One region of the Gordonia sp. NPDC003504 genome, then DNA from elsewhere that is predicted to be linked to it. Evidence: riboswitches for the same ligand, from Rfam matches in the RefSeq annotation. Region 1 holds a riboswitch; the other holds the start of a gene.
What was found. A riboswitch is a leader RNA that binds a small molecule or an ion and turns the genes downstream of it on or off. The one in region 1 is predicted to bind cobalamin.
Positions count from the first base shown of each region.

Region 1 (7,922 bases):
TGCAACTGAGAACCGCCGCGCTGCCCTTCAATACCGGTGCGGTGGGTCCGTCGACCCAGGTCGGGCCGGGTTCACTCGGCCGGCCGGCGAAGTGCATGGCGGTGTCGAGTTGATCGGCCGCGAGGATGTTGACCGCGAACGGCGCGTCGGTCAAGTACTTGCACGCCTTGGACTTTCGCGTGAGTGTGACCTGACACAGCCGCGGTTCGAGGGAAACCGCGGTGAACGCGGTCACCGTGGCGCCGTGCGGTTCGCCGTCGGCGTTGGTGCAGGTGATGACGGTGACGCCGCTCGCGAACTGGCCGAAAACGTTCTGAAGCGCTTTCTTCTCCATGTGCTTCGCCTTTCCTCTCGGGCCGAATGTGATGTAGAACATAAGGCGACCGAGAAGACGTTGGCGATCCGATCTGCGCGGTGTCCATCCGAAAAGCGCGTCGGGATCTCTCAGTCGGAGCCGCGTCCCCCGGTCCGAGGAGGTGTCAGAACATGGGTTCGGTGGACCATATCCAGGTGCCGGGTACGCCCGAGTGGGATGCGGCCCGCGACGCCGTGTCGGATGCGTACTTCCCGCACGAACTGACGCCCCTCGACGCGGGGAGTGTGGCCACCGAGGCCGACGTGAACGTGACGGTGGTCGGTCCGTTGCGGATCGCTCGGATCGGTTGGGGGGCCGAGGTGGCCATCCGCAGTGACCATCCCGGGGCGTACGGGATCAACGTGCCGCTCGGAGGGATGCTCGAGACCGCTGTGCACGGCCGAACGGTGGTGTCGACGAGCGGCTATGCGACGGTGAACCCGCCGGATACGCCGGTCGACATCACCCGCTGGTCCGATGACTGCACGATCGTGGGAGTCAAGATCGATCGGGACTTCGTGCACCGCGAGGCGATCCGCGTGGCCGGCGACACCGACGTGGTGATCCCGGATCAGCTGGATCTCGGTGTGCCCGAGATGGCGAGTTGGTTCCGCCTGGTGCGGTCGGTGGCCGGTCAGCCCGGCGACGACCCGTTGCTGTCCAATCCGTTGATCGCCGAACAGCTGGCGACGTCGCTCACCGACGCGTTTCTCGTTGCGGCACTTCCCGAATCGCCGTCGGACCGGCAGGCGGTGCGGCCCCGGATCGTCACCCGGGTACTGGATGCGATCCGTGCCGATCCGGCGCGGGCGTGGTCGGCGGCCGACATGGCCGAGGTGGCCGGGGTGAGCGTGCGCCGACTGCAGGAGGGCTTCAAGGAGTACGTCGGCAGGACACCCCGAGAGTGCCTGACCGACATCCGGTTACGTGGCGTTCACGACGAATTGGCCGGTGAGACGGCCGATTCCGTCACCGAGGTCGCGCTGCGGTGGGGATTCACGCATTCGGGCCGGTTTGCCGCGGCGTTCCGCAACCGCTACGGGGTGTGCCCCTCGGATGTGGTGGGCGGCAGAGGGATATAGGCATCGGGGAGAAGAAAGTCCGACGCCGATCCACCCCCGCGACGGGCGGGTGATGGATCGGCGCCGGAGCTGTGCGGGTCGACTCAGGCGTCGGCGCCCGCCCGGACGGCGGCGGCCGCCGCGACCAGGTTGGTCAGCGACGCGATGACCTCCTCATTGCCGCGGGTCTTGAGCCCGCAGTCGGGGTTGACCCAGAGGCGTTCCGGCCCAACGGCCTTGAGGGCCGCGCGCAGCGACGTCTCGATCTCGCCGGTGTCCGGGACACGCGGAGAGTGGATGTCGTAGACGCCCGGACCGACACCGTTGGAGAAGCCGACCGAGTTGAGATCGTCGAGCACCTCCATGCTCGACCGGGCCGCCTCGATGGAGGTGACGTCGGCGTCGAGGTCGGCGATCGCCCCGATCACCTCACCGAACTCCGAGTAGCACAGATGGGTGTGCACCTGTGTCGTGTCGGCGACACCCGAGGTCGACAGACGGAACGCACGGACCGCCCAGTCCAGATACGCCTGCTTGTCGGCGTTGCGCAGGGGGAGCAGTTCGCGCAGGGCCGGCTCGTCGACCTGGATGATGCCCACTCCGGCGCGTTCGAGATCAACGGTCTCGTCCCGGATCGCCAGGGCGATCTGATCGGCGGAGTCCGACAGCGGCTGATCGTTGCGCACGAAGGACCACGCCAGGATGGTGACCGGGCCGGTGAGCATGCCCTTCACGGGCTTGCCGGTCAGCGACTGGGCGTAGGTGATCCAGTCGACGGTCATCGGCGTGGGACGCGACACGTCGCCGAACAGGATCGGCGGGCGCACGCACCGGGTGCCGTAGGACTGGACCCAGCCGTTGGCGGTGGCGAAGAATCCGTCGAGTTGCTCGGCGAAGTACTGCACCATGTCGTTGCGCTCCGGCTCGCCGTGGACGAGCACGTCGAGCCCGATCTTCTCCTGCAACGCGATCACATCGGCGATCTCGGCGCGCATCCGTCGCTCGTACTCGGCGTTGTCGATCTCGCCGGAGCGCAGCGCGGCGCGGGCCAGACGGATGGCCGAGGTCTGCGGGTAGGAGCCGATCGTCGTGGTCGGCAGGACCGGCAGTCCGAGTCGTTCGTTCTGCGCCGCCAGGCGGGCGGTGGCCTCGCCGCGCGTGGCGTCGGCGTCGGTCACGGCGGCGAGGCGCTCGCGGACCGCCGGGTTGTGGACGCGCGGGTCGGTGTCGCGGGTCGCCAAAGCGGCGGCAGAGGTGGCGAACGCATCGGCCTGCGCGTCACGACCGTGGCGCAGCGCGTCGGACAGGACCGCGACCTCCTGATACTTCTCGGCGGCGAAGGCCAGCCATCCGCGCAGATTGTCGTCGAGCTCGGTCTCCGGCTCCAGCGAGTACGGCACGTGCAGGGTGGAGCACGAGGTGGACACCGCCAGTGACCCGGTGGAGCCGAGCAGCGTGGCCAGGGTGCCCAGGGCCTTCTCCAGGTCGGTACGCCAGATGTTGCGTCCGTCGACCACACCGGCCACGACCAGCAGATTCGCCAGTCCGGGGACGTCGGCGACCGATTCGATGCTGCCCTCGACGAGGTCGACGGCCACCGCCTCGACACCCGAGGACGCCAGCGGTCCGAGGGATTCGCGGGCGTCGCCGAAGTAGGTGGCGACCAGGATCGACGGACGAGAGTCCGCCTGGGCGAGGGTCGAGTAGACCGAGCCGGCCAGCGCCGGGAGTTCGGGAGCGACGTCGGTGACCAGGATCGGCTCGTCGATCTGCACCCACTCGGCTCCGGCCTCGGCGAGGCGGGCGAGGAGGTCGAGGTAGAGCGGGAGCAACTCGTTGAGGCGGTCCAGCGGCGGCGCGGCGTCGTCGGCGCCGACCGTCTTGGACAGTGCGAGGAAGGTGATCGGACCGACGATCACCGGTCGCGGATTGATGCCGGCGTCACGGGCCTCGGCGAGTTCGGCGAGAACCTTCTCCGGGTGCAGCGAGAATCGGGTGTCCGCGGAGATCTCCGGAACGATGTAGTGGTAGTTGGTGTCGAACCACTTGGTCATCTCCAGCGGCGCCAACTCGGCGGTGCCACGGGCGGCGGCGAAGTAGCGGTCCAGCGCATCGTCGATCGCGGCGAAACGCTCGGGCAGCGCGCCGAGCATGACGGCGGTGTCGAGGACCTGGTCGTAGTACGAGAACGAGTTGACGGGAATCGAGTCGAAGCCCGCCGAGGCGAGTTGCGCCCAGGTGTCGCGGCGCAGTCCGGCGCCGACGGCGGCCAGATCGTCTGCGTCGACGCGCCCGGCCCAGTAGCCCTCGATGGCGCGCTTGAGTTCGCGGCGCGGGCCGATACGGGGCGTACCGAGGACGGTGGTGGTGAACGGTGCAGCTTTCGGAGTAGAGCCGCTGGTGGTACTCACGGACATGAGTGTGATGCTCCTGCAATGGTTTCCGACGGTCCGTCGCCTTTGCAGGGTGGGTCGATCAAGCCCCGTGGCGAACCACGGGAAGTGGTTCGCCTGATGCTGCCTGTCCGACCAACGCCCGGTCCACGAGGCGACGATCCACCGATCGCGGCGCGACCGGTACAGCAGGCAGGTCTTCGGACTCGTCGGCGGGCAGGTCATCGTTGACCCGGTTCCTAGTGGCCGTCGCTTCCCGGGCGTTGCGCCCAGTGCGTGTGACGGCGGTCGTTCCGACATACCGCTGCGGGACAGTTCCGGATTCACACCGGATTCCCTCTTTCGACGCCGACCCGGGTGTAGGGGCTCCATGACATCCCGGGGTGGCGAACCAACTGCGCAGGCCAGGATACACACGCCCCGGCGTCGACCGGACCGGAGGTGCGCACAGTGCCCCCCGCTCGGGTGCCGGGCGCTGTCAGTGTCGTGCCGGGCGCTGTCAGTGTGGGATAGGGCGCTGTCAGTGGGGGATAGGGCGCTGTCAGTGTCGTGGTGAGCGCTGTCAGTGGGGACGGGGTGTGCTCAGCTACCGCGGTACGTCGAGTAGGCGAACGGGCTCAGCAGCACCGGAACGTGATAGTGGCGATCCGGGTCGTCGACGGTGAAGCAGATGTCGATCTCGGGATAGAAGCCGTCGATGTCGTTGTCGGCGAACCAGTTTCCGGTGTCGAACACCAGATGATAGATGCCCGGGATCAGGGGTTCGGTGTTTACCTGACCGATCCGGCCATCCGAATCGGTGATACCGGCGGCCACCTCGCCACCGGCGGCGTCCTGCAGGGACACCGCCACACCGACGGCCGGCGACCCCGAGACCGCGTCGAGGACGTGGGTGGACAGACCGGTCATCGGTGTTCGCTCCCTTGCGATGTCGGGCCGCCGGGTGCGGTGCGACGTTCAGTCGTCAACATACTCGATGGCGGGGGTGAGCATGCGCTGCAGCCGGGCGCGGTTGATCTTCGCCAGCTCCATGCGCATCACCCGCCGTTCGGTCGCGGCGTCGTTGCGGATGCGTTCCTTGAGGATGGCCAGCAGTTCCGCGGCCGGTCTGCCGTTGGCGAACACCAGGTAGACGTGCCCGAACTTCTCGTCATAGGCCTTGTTGAGTTCCTTGAGCTCATCCAGGACGGCCGGGTCCGCGCCGGCGACCCCCGACTGCTCCCGCTGTGAGGAAGCGTTGTCGGGGCGGTCGCCGATGCGCGGATGGCCGGCCAGAGCCTCGTCGAGATCGGCCTCGGTGAGTTCGGCGAGGATGAGGTCGGCGTACTCCAGCAGCGCCTCGTCATCGATGAACGGCCGTGCCTTGGCGACGCGCAATGCCCAGATCGACGAGCTGCAGCACTCGTACAGTGTGCCGATCGCCTGCCGCTCGGACAGGTCGTTGAAGCTGGGCAGACCGCGCCAATCCACTCGTCGCACTGCCCCAGCCTAGGAGAGTTCGGGCTGTCGGCCGAATCGCACCGACGTCAACGGGTTGGCGTCGGCGACCAGGTCGTCGAACCGGTAGTTGACGATCTTGGCGATCTCGATCAACGCAAAGGACTTCTCCGAGGTCTCGGAATTGTCCATGCGCGCCCAGCCGTTGCGCAGCACTCGATCGTAGCGCTCGGTCTCACGTGCGCAGATCACCAGCGGGAAGCCGAAATGCTCCTGGTAGGCGTTGGCGAGGTTGACCACGTTCTCGTGTTCGGTCTCTTCCAGGTGCGACAGGCCCTTGTGGTCGGCGGCCCGGAGTTCGCCGGTCTCCTCGTCCTCGGCACCCAGGTCGGGGAACGCGCGGATCAGGTCCAGCTGCTCGGTGTCGCTGCCGGTGAGCATGCCCTCCTGGAAGGCGCTGCGCAGATCGTGGACGTCCTCGAACGGGCGCTGCTCCCAGGCGCGGTCGAGCACCCAGTCGACGCCCTGGACAACCTCGCCGAAGGTCTCCCGGAACTCCTCGCGCGACATGGTGTTGACCTCGTCGAGGGTGATCGAGCCCTTGCCGGCGACCGCGGGACCCTTGCCGCCGACGTGGAAGAACAAGAGATTCAACAGGATTGCGCAGATCGCACCCATGGTGATGCCGGTGGAGAACGGGATCTGCAACACCATGTTGGGCATCGCCTGATCAACACCGGGCAGTTCCGGGACGTCGGTGATGCTGCCGTTCTTCTCGATCACCTGGGAGGGGACCGACGACTGCGAGAACTGCACGTACAGGGCCACGGCAAGGGACGTGGCGGCGATGATGAGGTTGCGGTGGTCGGTGAAGTCCACCGACGTCAGGGTCTGGATTCCGACGATCGCGACGGTTGCGAACATGATGAGGGCGGCACCGCCGAGCACCGGGGCCGGAATCGACTCGACGACCTTGGCCAGCTTGGGCAGCAGACCGAGGATGATCATGATGACACCGGCGCAGGCCACCACCCACCGGCTCTTCACCCCGGTCAGGCGCACCAGACCGACGTTCTCCGAGAAGGCGGTGTAGGGGAACGAGTTGAACGACCCACCGATGACGGTGGCGACACCGTCGGCGCGGACCGCTGCGGCGACGTCGTCGGCCTTGATGCGTTTGCCGACGATCTCGCCGGTGGCGAAGATCGAGCCGGTCGACTCCACCGCGACCACCAGCAACACCACGATCATCGAGACGATGGCGACGATATCCCAACGCGGCCAACCGAATGCGAAGGGCGGGGTGAAGCCCAGCCAGTTGGCCTCGCCCACCGAGGAGAAGCTCGCGTCACCGCACAGCCAGGCGATGAAGGTGCCGATCACCAGGCCCAGGAGGACGGCGATGGTGGCCATGAAACCGCGGAAGAACCGTTGCATCAACACGATCAGCAAGATGGTGCCCAGGGCGTAACAGACCCACCGCCAGTTGGCGGCGTCCTTCAGATGCTCGTTCGGGTTGGTGACCGCGTCACCGGCGCCCACCGGGATCAGGCAGATGCCGATGATCGTGATCAGGGTGCCGGTCACGACGGGCGGGAGGAAACGGATGAGTTTGGCGAAGAACGGTGCGATGAGGAAGGTGAAGACACCCGCCGCGATCACCGCCCCGTACACCGTCTGCAGGCCGACACGTCCGCCGCCGTTCTGGTTGGCGATCTGGATCACCGGGGCCAGCGTGGCAAACGTGATGCCCTGCAGCAGGGGCAGCCGGACACCGATCTTCCAGATACCCACCGACTGCAGCAACGACGCGATACCGCAGGTGAACAGGTCGGCGGTGATCAGCATGGTCAGCGCCTCGGAGTCGAGGCCGATCGCGCGGGCGATCAGCAGCGGTACCAATACCGCCCCGGCATAGAACGCAACAACGTGCTGGGCGCCCAGTGCGACGAGTTTGCCGGGTGGTGGCACCTCGTCGACGGGGTGGACGCGCTTCTTCTTTTTCGGTGCCGCGGCCGGGGCCGAATCGGTGGACATCGCCTGACTCCCTGCGAATATGAACTTCTGACGTCGGTGGACCGGGGATGTCCGGTGCACAGCAGGTCAATAGTGGACCCACGCAACCCTTTTCGCGACCGTCGGATCGTATATTGCGATCAGGTAAAAGGGATATACCGGGCGTGGAGCCGGATCGCCCGGCGGGCAGTTCGCGGGCGCTCGGGCGGGCCCGGGCGCACAATGGGAACCATGCCGGAGGTGGTGGTCGGAGCCGTGCTCGCCGCGGGTGCGGGACGCCGCTACGGGATGCCCAAAATTCTTGCGCAGCAAGGTGAATGGCTTCAGTCGGCGGTTCGTGCACTCGGTGATGGGGGCTGTGACGAGGTGGTCGTCGCGATGGGTGCGGCCACGGTCGAACCCCCGTTGGGGGCTCGAGGGCTGATGGTTCCGCGGTGGTCTGACGGGCTGTCGGAAACGGTGAGGGCGGTGCTCGCCGACGTGGCTGCGAGACCGGAGGTCGCGGCGGTGGTTTTACATGTTGTTGACGTGGCCGACGTCGACGGTCAGGTGGTGGCCCGGATTCTCGACGTGGCCGACGGCCGCCGGGACCGGTTGGTGCGGGCGAGGTTCCGGGGGGTGCCCGGTCATCCGGTCTTCATCGGTGCCGCACACCATGCG
Region 1 is NZ_JBSFPC010000023.1:6,252-14,173, forward strand. It holds gene ACWDPV_RS23480 (flavin reductase family protein) at 1-334, opposite strand, end outside; gene ACWDPV_RS23485 (AraC family transcriptional regulator) at 487-1,437, shown strand; gene metE (5-methyltetrahydropteroyltriglutamate--homocysteine S-methyltransferase) at 1,521-3,833, opposite strand; cobalamin riboswitch at 3,984-4,220, opposite strand; gene uraH (hydroxyisourate hydrolase) at 4,392-4,718, opposite strand; gene uraD (2-oxo-4-hydroxy-4-carboxy-5-ureidoimidazoline decarboxylase) at 4,767-5,288, opposite strand; gene ACWDPV_RS23505 (solute carrier family 23 protein) at 5,298-7,283, opposite strand; gene ACWDPV_RS23510 (nucleotidyltransferase family protein) at 7,485-7,922, shown strand, end outside.

Region 2 (7,922 bases), on a different contig from region 1:
AGACGGTGGGCTTGTCAGTGGGCTGCGGGGCCGCGCGAAGCGCCTGAAGGCGGGTCTGGACATCGTCGGCAGCCTGTGCGCCGACATCGGCGTTGGCGGTGATGGTCCCGATGTTGCGGAGGTCGGTATCGAGTGCGACCCAGGGATCCATTGTGCCGCGTGCACTCTCGCCGTTGACCTGACGGCATGCCTCGGACAGTTGATAGACATCGATGCCGTGCTGGGCGAGGATCTCGGGCGTGATGCCACGGGATTCACTCATGCCGTAGTTGTATCCGGCGTAGAGCACCTGCGGCCTCGCTCCGACGATGTTCTCCAATGTCGGTTGCTCGGGCGCCACCTGCTTGAGTTCGTCGACCTGAGCGCCGTACTCGAGTCGCAGCACGTCGGCGTCGCGTGCCATCGAACTCACTGCCACGATCTGGTCCGCAGCGCCCGCGGCCAGGGAGATGGCGATCATGCCACCGTCATTGACGAAGAGGCGCTCGAGTGGCTGGTCGTAGGTGACATCCTCACCACAATTGGTGACGGTGACTGTGTCAGCAGATGCGCCGGTCTCGGTGTCGGAGCCACACGCGGTGAGCCCCAATACCAGTGCGGTGACGGCGAGGCCTACGGCGGGAATATGGCGCTGGGCGGTAATCATCTGAGTTGTCATCCTTGATCGGTGTCGTCGGCGGATTCTGCATCGGTGAGCAGCAGGTGGGGTTTTCCGGTTCGGGGGTGGTGCACGACGTCGCCGTGCACTGAGAAGACGGTGCGCAGCAGTTCGGAGTCGAGGACCTCTGTCGGTGTGCCGACGGCGACGATGCCGCCGTCGGCGATGACGGCGACCTGATCGAAATGCCGCAGCACCAGGTCGAGGTCGTGCATGGCGGCGACGATGGTGGCGTCGAGTTCGTCGAGAATGCGCATCAGACGAAGTCGCCACGCGGCGTCGAGGTGGTTGGTCGGTTCGTCGAGGACAAGAATCGGCGTGTCCTGCGCGAGCGCTCGGGCGAGCACCACACGATGACGTTCGCCGCCGGATAGCTGTGTGCACGATCGTTGTTCAGCGCCTGCGAGCCCAACCGTTTGCAGTGCGCGAGTGATGATCTCACGCTCGGCGTCTCCGGCGGGGGCCCACGGGCTGCGGTGCGGCGTCCGTCCCAGTCCCACGGCTTCGGTCAGTGTGAGTTCGGCCGAGGGCTGCTCCTCCTGGCCGACGACGGCGACCATACGCGCTCGCTGCCGTGGACGCATCGCGTGCAGGTCGTCGGCACCGAGACGGACGGTCCCGGCCGCCGGTGCCTCGAGTCCGGCGAGTACCCGCAGCAGGGTGGTCTTGCCGGCGCCGTTCGGACCGATGAGGGCCAGGCGCGTCGCCGCCGGAACCGACACATGGACGCCAGAGACGATGACTCGGCCGCCGCGTCGGCATTCGACACCGCACGCGGTCAGCGACACCTCAGGGGCTGCGATGGCCGCCGGGACGCTCATCCGCCACTACCGAAGGAGTACCGACGACGACCCATGAGGTAGAGGAATACCGGGGCACCGATGAGTCCGGTGACGATGCCCAACGGCATCTCCCGCGGTGCGGCCGCCACCCGGGAGATGACGTCCACCCACACCAGGAACAGCGCTCCGCCGCACACGGCGACCGGCAGCATCGCGCGATGCGTGGCCCCCACCAGCATGCGGGCCGCGTGGGGAATGATCAGGCCCACGAACCCGATTCCACCCGACACGGCCACGAGTACGCCGACCAGCACGCCCTGGACCACGAACAAGCCGGTGCGCAGCGCGGCGACGGGTACGCCCAGAGAGGAAGCGGTGTCATTGCCCGTCGCGTAGGCATCAAGCCAGGAATGGATCAGGAGCATGCCGAGCAATGTGGTCAGCACGACCACTCCGGCCAGCGGGACCTTTGCCCAGGTCGCCCCGGCGACACTGCCCAGCATCCAGAACATCACCCCCTCTGCGGCCTGCGGGTCGCCGGCGGAGAAGACCATCAGCGACGACAACGACATGAACGCCGACGACAACACGACTCCGGACAGGATCAGCCGGATCGGAGTCAGCCCGCCCTGGGCCAACGCAACGGAGTACACGGTCACGGTGGCGACCAGCGCTCCGATGAGTGCGCCGCCGGTCAGCGCCCAGATCCCCAGTCCGGCAAGGGCTCCCATCGTCAGTACCGCGGTTGCGCCGACGGCGGCTCCGGCGGAGACACCCAGCAGGTACGGCTCCGCGAGCGGATTGCGCACCAGCACCTGCATCACGGCGCCGGCCAGGGCGAGTCCGGCCCCGACGATCGCGGCCAGGATCGAGCGGGGCAGACGCAGATCCCACACGATCACCGAGTAGGCGGCGTCGACCTCGTTGCCGGTGAACCTGCCGATGACGGTCTGCCACACCTCGGAGATCGGGATGTGTTCGGCCCCGAATGCCACCGACGTCACGAGGCTGAGGCAGGTCAGTGCTGCGAGGACTCCGGTGAGCGCGAGCGGCGGTAGGCGCCGGGCGGCTGGGCCAACCGGAGTGCGGGCGGTGAAGCGGGTCCTGATCCTCGGCGCCGTCACGAGTGAAAATCGTTCCGGCAGCGATGGTGTGAGATGCCGGGAAGGTACACGTCTACCTCGGTGTGTCGGGGTACCTGTGCGCGAGGTACGCGATGGACTCATCGGTGGAACGGCAGGTATCGGACTCGGGAACACCCTCGCGGTCACTCGTGTGATGCCGTGAGGTGAAACCCACACCGTTGCGCGCCAGTCCCGGAGTCGCACCGGGTTCCCTGGCATCCAGCTCTCGGGATGCGAACCGTTCTCGCTGACAGAGCGTAGCAAGTCGGTTTTGTCTCATTGTTCGGGTGGGTTGCTGAGGGCGACGCTGACGTGGCGACCGATGCCGGGGTGAGGTTGCCAGGGTGGGGTGGAACCGGAGTGGACATCAGCACGATGTTCACCGAGCAGGCACTGTCACGCGCCGTCGAGCTCGGCGTCGTCGATCTGCACTGTCACGCTGTGCGTGTCACGTCCGAGAGCGCGCGGCGCGGGGATGGCTCGGCCGCGCGCTCCGGGTATCCGATCCGGAGCGACACCAGACCTTCGTCCTGGGGAATGCCGATCACGTGGCTCCATTGCGGGCCGTATTCGTCCGGCTGTCGCAAGGCCGCGTCACGGGCGATGCGTTCGGTGATCTGGTTCATGTGCTGCATCGCGATTCCCTGTGCGGTCGCGGCGAGATGGATGTGTTGGATCAATCGGCCGCCGGCCAGGCGTGATTGTGGGTTGGCAACGTCGGGAACGCGAATGATGCCGTAAGCGGTGGCGGTGGCGGTGTGTACGTCGCGAGTGCTCTTGAGCCAGAACGCATCCCCGCTGCTCCGTGATTGTGCGGGAAGGACCTTGGCCGCAGCCAGCATGGCGGGAGCCATCCCCTGGCCGTCAAGAGTCAGTCCGTCACGGTGGCGGTCGATGTCGCTGCGGTCGTTGCGAAACCACGCGAACGACTCTTCGGACATCGGAGTGTCGTCGATGATCGACTGCGTCGCGCGGACCTACATTTCGCCGAGGGCACGTCTGCGGTCGGTGTCGGTGATCCATACGACATCGGGCGTCGGTTCACCGAGTCCCGGGGAGTCCGAGGTCAGTGTGGACAGCGCGGTCTCCGACACCGATCGGGAGGCGTACGGGCCGCGATTCGAATGGCGCAGACCGATTGCTTCGGCAAGCGCCCTGTCCTGCGTGCTGGGCACGACCCCCGGCTGCAGTGCGAGATGGGCGATGTGGCCGGCGTTGGCGTCGGGGAGTGGGGTGACCTCGGCGACGAGTCCGCGGGCACGTGCCGCGATTGCCATGTTCTCGATCGCGCAACCGAATCCGACCATACGTTCGCGGCCGTCGGAATCCATGATCGGCATCGCGCGAGTGGGATCGGCGTACAGGTCGATGCTGTCGGTGCCGACGACAAACGTCCACGGCTGGATGTTGTGGGGATTGGCGGCGAGGACTCCGGCGGCGACGATTCCGCCGACCCCTCGCTCGGATTGCCACTGCGTCCACAGGTCATACGGTGTGCCCTCGCCGGAGTCGAAGACACCGTTGGTCGCCGCGCGGATACCCACCGCCCCGCTGCCCACCACGACGAGGGCAAGTGCCCCCAGCCCGACGCCTTTCAGCACTGATCGACGGTTCAGGTGCGTTGTGGGCGGTGTTGACGCCTCTGGTTCGCCATCTTCGCCATCTTCGCCGGAACGCGAATCCGGGGGATCCTCGGGGGTAGATTCAGCACCGACCGATTCGGTGTCGTCTGCGTGTGATTCGTTGTCGCTCATGTCCATTCTCCTTGAGGTGGCAGTCCGAGTGCGAGACGACCGCGCTCGGTGAGTAGGGGTTCGATGATGGCAGTGTGCGCGCGGTGCGGATCGAAGAGATCTCGGCCGACGGCGTCGGCGAAGGGAACTGCAGTCTCCGCGACGAGCCACAACTGTGTGATGACGTCGCGAACAGAGGATGGTGGATCGGGCCGACGTATCAGCCCGTCGCCGATCACCGATTCCCCGATCGCTTCGAACAGGGCCAGTCGTCGCTCGAAGTTCGCGCGGTACATGGACCGCAACGTGGGGTCGGCGTGGAGCAGCGTGAACAGTTCGCGCGAGAAGAAGACGAATTCGGTGGTGACCGTGGCCTGCCGTCGCCCGGCCCACCAGAGGGTCTGCAGGATCTCGTCCGCCGTGCGGTTCTGATCGATGGGAGGCTCGGATCGCACGCTCCACTGCTCGTAGAGTGCCCGGACGATGTCTGCCTTGTCGGGGAACCAGTAGTAGAGGTTGCCTGGGCTGATGCCCGCCTCCCGGGCAATCCGTGCGGTGCTGACCGCTGCGGTGCCATCGGCGTCGAACAACCGTCGTGCGGTGTCCAGTATCTGCTCACGACGCGCTGCCACCCGTTGTGGTGTCCGACGAACTCTCATATTTGAATTATCACTCTAATAGAGAGATTGATCTAGTAGATCTCGGTGTGATCTATGGTCCACTTCCTCGGCGCGTGGGGTGGGGCATGAGCTGAGCCCGGTGGCAGGTCCGCTCACACAGAATGTGCAGAGCGCACTCGTGGCGGATCTCAGTCGGGATCTTCCTGGTGTCGCTGCGGAGTCGCCGACGGAGGGGCCGCGACTTGCCGGGTCACCATGTCGCCGGGTCACCATGTCGCCGGGTCACCATGTCGTGGACGAGCGCCGTCACGTAGTCGACCAGTTGTTGATGGGTGACGTCCTCGAGCCGCCCGTCGCTCCAGTCGACGAACAGTGTCGACAGTGCGCCGGTGAGTGCGCTGATGACGGACTCGCGTACCGCCGAGTGCCCGATCGAAGATCGCCATCAGCAGTTCGGTGCGGTCGGCGAAGCTCTCGTGGAAGTAGCGGGGGCTCAATCCGGCGTTGCGGGTGACCGCGCATCGTGACCGCGCGGCCCCCTCGGTGCCCATGAGGTCGAGCCCGGCGTCGACCCCCGATCACCGGATGGTGTGTGCGCGAGGGTCTACGCGTCGGCGGGATACCCGGAACCAATCAGTACACGGTGCCCGCCAAGCAGATCACGGTCGGTCCGGTGCTCAACTTCGGCTCCCTAAGCCTCGATCCACCGATCAGCTTTCTGGCGTGCCGTGAAAGGTGTTGAGCGCGTTCGGCCCGGCAGTGGGCGTGTGAGAGTCGCCGATCTCTGATGTCGGCGTGTTTCACTGGGTTTCGTGTCGGGGCCGCTGTCTGGCCGCTGGTTAGGGGTCAGGCTGGGTGTTGTGGTCCGATCGTGTTGCTGAACAGCAGGTTCCACTCGTGTTCCCATGGCCAGCGAGCGGGTAGGTGCATGGTGATGCGTCGGGCTGAGGACGCGATACGGGCCGGTATGCAGATCAGGGTGCGGCGGATCGTGGGGGTGGTGGCTTTGACCAGGCGTTTCCCGCCGAGACTGGCGGCGGCTCGGGTGAGGTTGAATGCGATGACCGCGCACACCAGCCAGGCGGCGTTCGCGCAGAACTTCCCCGACGGCAGATGCGCCAACGCGGACGCCTTGAGGTCGGCGTGGACCTGCTCGATGATCGCGTGACCGCGATGCGTCTTGTCGGCGGTGACGGTGTCGAGAGTGCTGGTGGTGAAGAACGCATGGAACCGCCACACCTCGAACAACCCGTCCCCGTCGGGCTGGAAGTCGGGAATGCGGCGCACCACCAGCCGCCCGGGAATCTGCAGGCGCTTGGCTTTGGAGGTGAACGCGGTGAACTCGATCTCGGCGACCTCGGCGCGCGACACCCACGTGCCGGTGTCCTCGTCGAAGACGGCATCGGTGTACTCGATCGCCGTCCAGGCATCGTCGGCGATCTCGCTGATCGCCGCCCGCACGTGCGAGTCCTGACGGACGGTGACCGACACCTGGCGCCGGCACGGATCGCGGTGGAAGATGGCACGGTGACCGTAGAACGCCGAGTCCGCGCGCAGCAGCACCTGGCCGGCAGCCTGTTTCGAGCGCAGACGTTTGAGCGTCGCCAGCGTGTCGGCGATCAATCGATGTGCGCCGCGTGCGGAGTTGCACGCCCCTTTGCGCAGACGCTGCGCGGCGATCACCGGTGCACCCTGCGCGGTGGTGAGGGTGGTGATCGCCGAGTTCAACCCGCGCACGCGGGTGTAGCCGAACCCGGCGCCCTGTTTGGCCGGGCCATGCACTTCGATGATCGAGTCGTCGATGTCGACCATCACCGGCCCGTCGATCCCGGCCAGCACCGGTGTCCGGGCATGCAACCCGGACAACAGGCGAGCGGCGATCGCATCGAGCTGGCGGACATGCCCGAAGGAGAACTCGCGCAGAAACGACCCCAACGTCGACGGGGCATACGGGTGATCGAACACCCGGCCCATCGCCCCGTGCCGCAACATGGTCATGTCATCGATGCTGTCAGCACCGGCGACCATCCCCGCGACCAGCGAGAACACCTTCCGATCAGGGTTGGCGCCTTTGTCGGTCGGCACCGTCAGATGCTCGCGGGCCAACCCTGACAGGCCCGCGCGTTCGGCCAGCGACATCACCGGAACCAACCCTGCCGCTGCGAGGAGATTCGGGTCATCACATGCTGCAGACCTGACCGGATGACTGTGAGACAATCGCATCTACGAGATGCCCTTCTGAGCGCGTGCATGGAACCCTAGACAAGTCCCATCCTCTCACTCAGACAGGGCATTTCGTCTCTCCCGCACCGCCCGCTTCCACACAAATCGGTGGATCGAGGCCAAGAGCACGGCTTAGCTTATCGGGTCATCGTCGGGTTCGGGTTGCATGCTGGCCAGGATCGGCAGGAACCAGGCGATGAGGGGACCGGGCACGCTGTCGAGAGCTTGCACAGCTGACTGGTAGCCCGTGCGGAACCGTCCTGTTCGGCTCTCAGTGGGGACGGGTGCTATCTCGGCGTGCTCACGGGCGTAAGAGTCAGCGCGATCCTTAGCCGCATAGGCAAGGTCACGGCACATGTCGAACAGGGCGGTTCCTCGGGTGTCCTGCATGCGCTGCCATGCCCGGTCTGCGGTTGCGTCCAGCCGTTGTTGGGTGGCGGTGATGGCGTCGTTCATGGGGCACCCCGGCGTAGAGGCCGAAGTGGATGCACACGGTCCACGCCAGGATCGGCAGGGCGTAGAAGCTGATGACCGTGAGGACGGTCAGGGCACCGCCGGCTAGCGCGCGACGGCTGAGGTGGGTGCGATTTGGCACCTTTGATGGGCTGGACATGAGGCTTGTTCCTTCCGGCTTGACCGATTGCCGAAGAGGTCACAAAAGCCCCGGTGAGGACACCCAACTGTTGACGGTCTGCTACACAACACGGGCCGTGTAGCAAGTCCAGAAACAACAAAACCCCTGCTGAACAGGGGTTCCATGGTGCCCTCGGTGAGACTCGAAC
Region 2 is NZ_JBSFPC010000009.1:132,764-140,685, forward strand. It holds gene ACWDPV_RS17160 (ABC transporter substrate-binding protein) at 1-646, opposite strand, end outside; gene ACWDPV_RS17165 (ABC transporter ATP-binding protein) at 655-1,479, opposite strand; gene ACWDPV_RS17170 (FecCD family ABC transporter permease) at 1,476-2,462, opposite strand; cobalamin riboswitch at 2,659-2,822, opposite strand; gene ACWDPV_RS17175 (hypothetical protein) at 2,999-3,406, opposite strand; gene ACWDPV_RS17180 (hypothetical protein) at 3,542-4,165, opposite strand; gene ACWDPV_RS17185 (TetR/AcrR family transcriptional regulator) at 4,315-4,956, opposite strand; gene ACWDPV_RS17190 (IS1380 family transposase) at 5,764-7,140, opposite strand; gene ACWDPV_RS17195 (hypothetical protein) at 7,273-7,596, opposite strand; tRNA gene ACWDPV_RS17200 (tRNA-Leu) at 7,899-7,922, opposite strand, start outside.
Region 2: another riboswitch for cobalamin. It lies ahead of ACWDPV_RS17170 (FecCD family ABC transporter permease); the one in region 1 lies ahead of metE (5-methyltetrahydropteroyltriglutamate--homocysteine S-methyltransferase).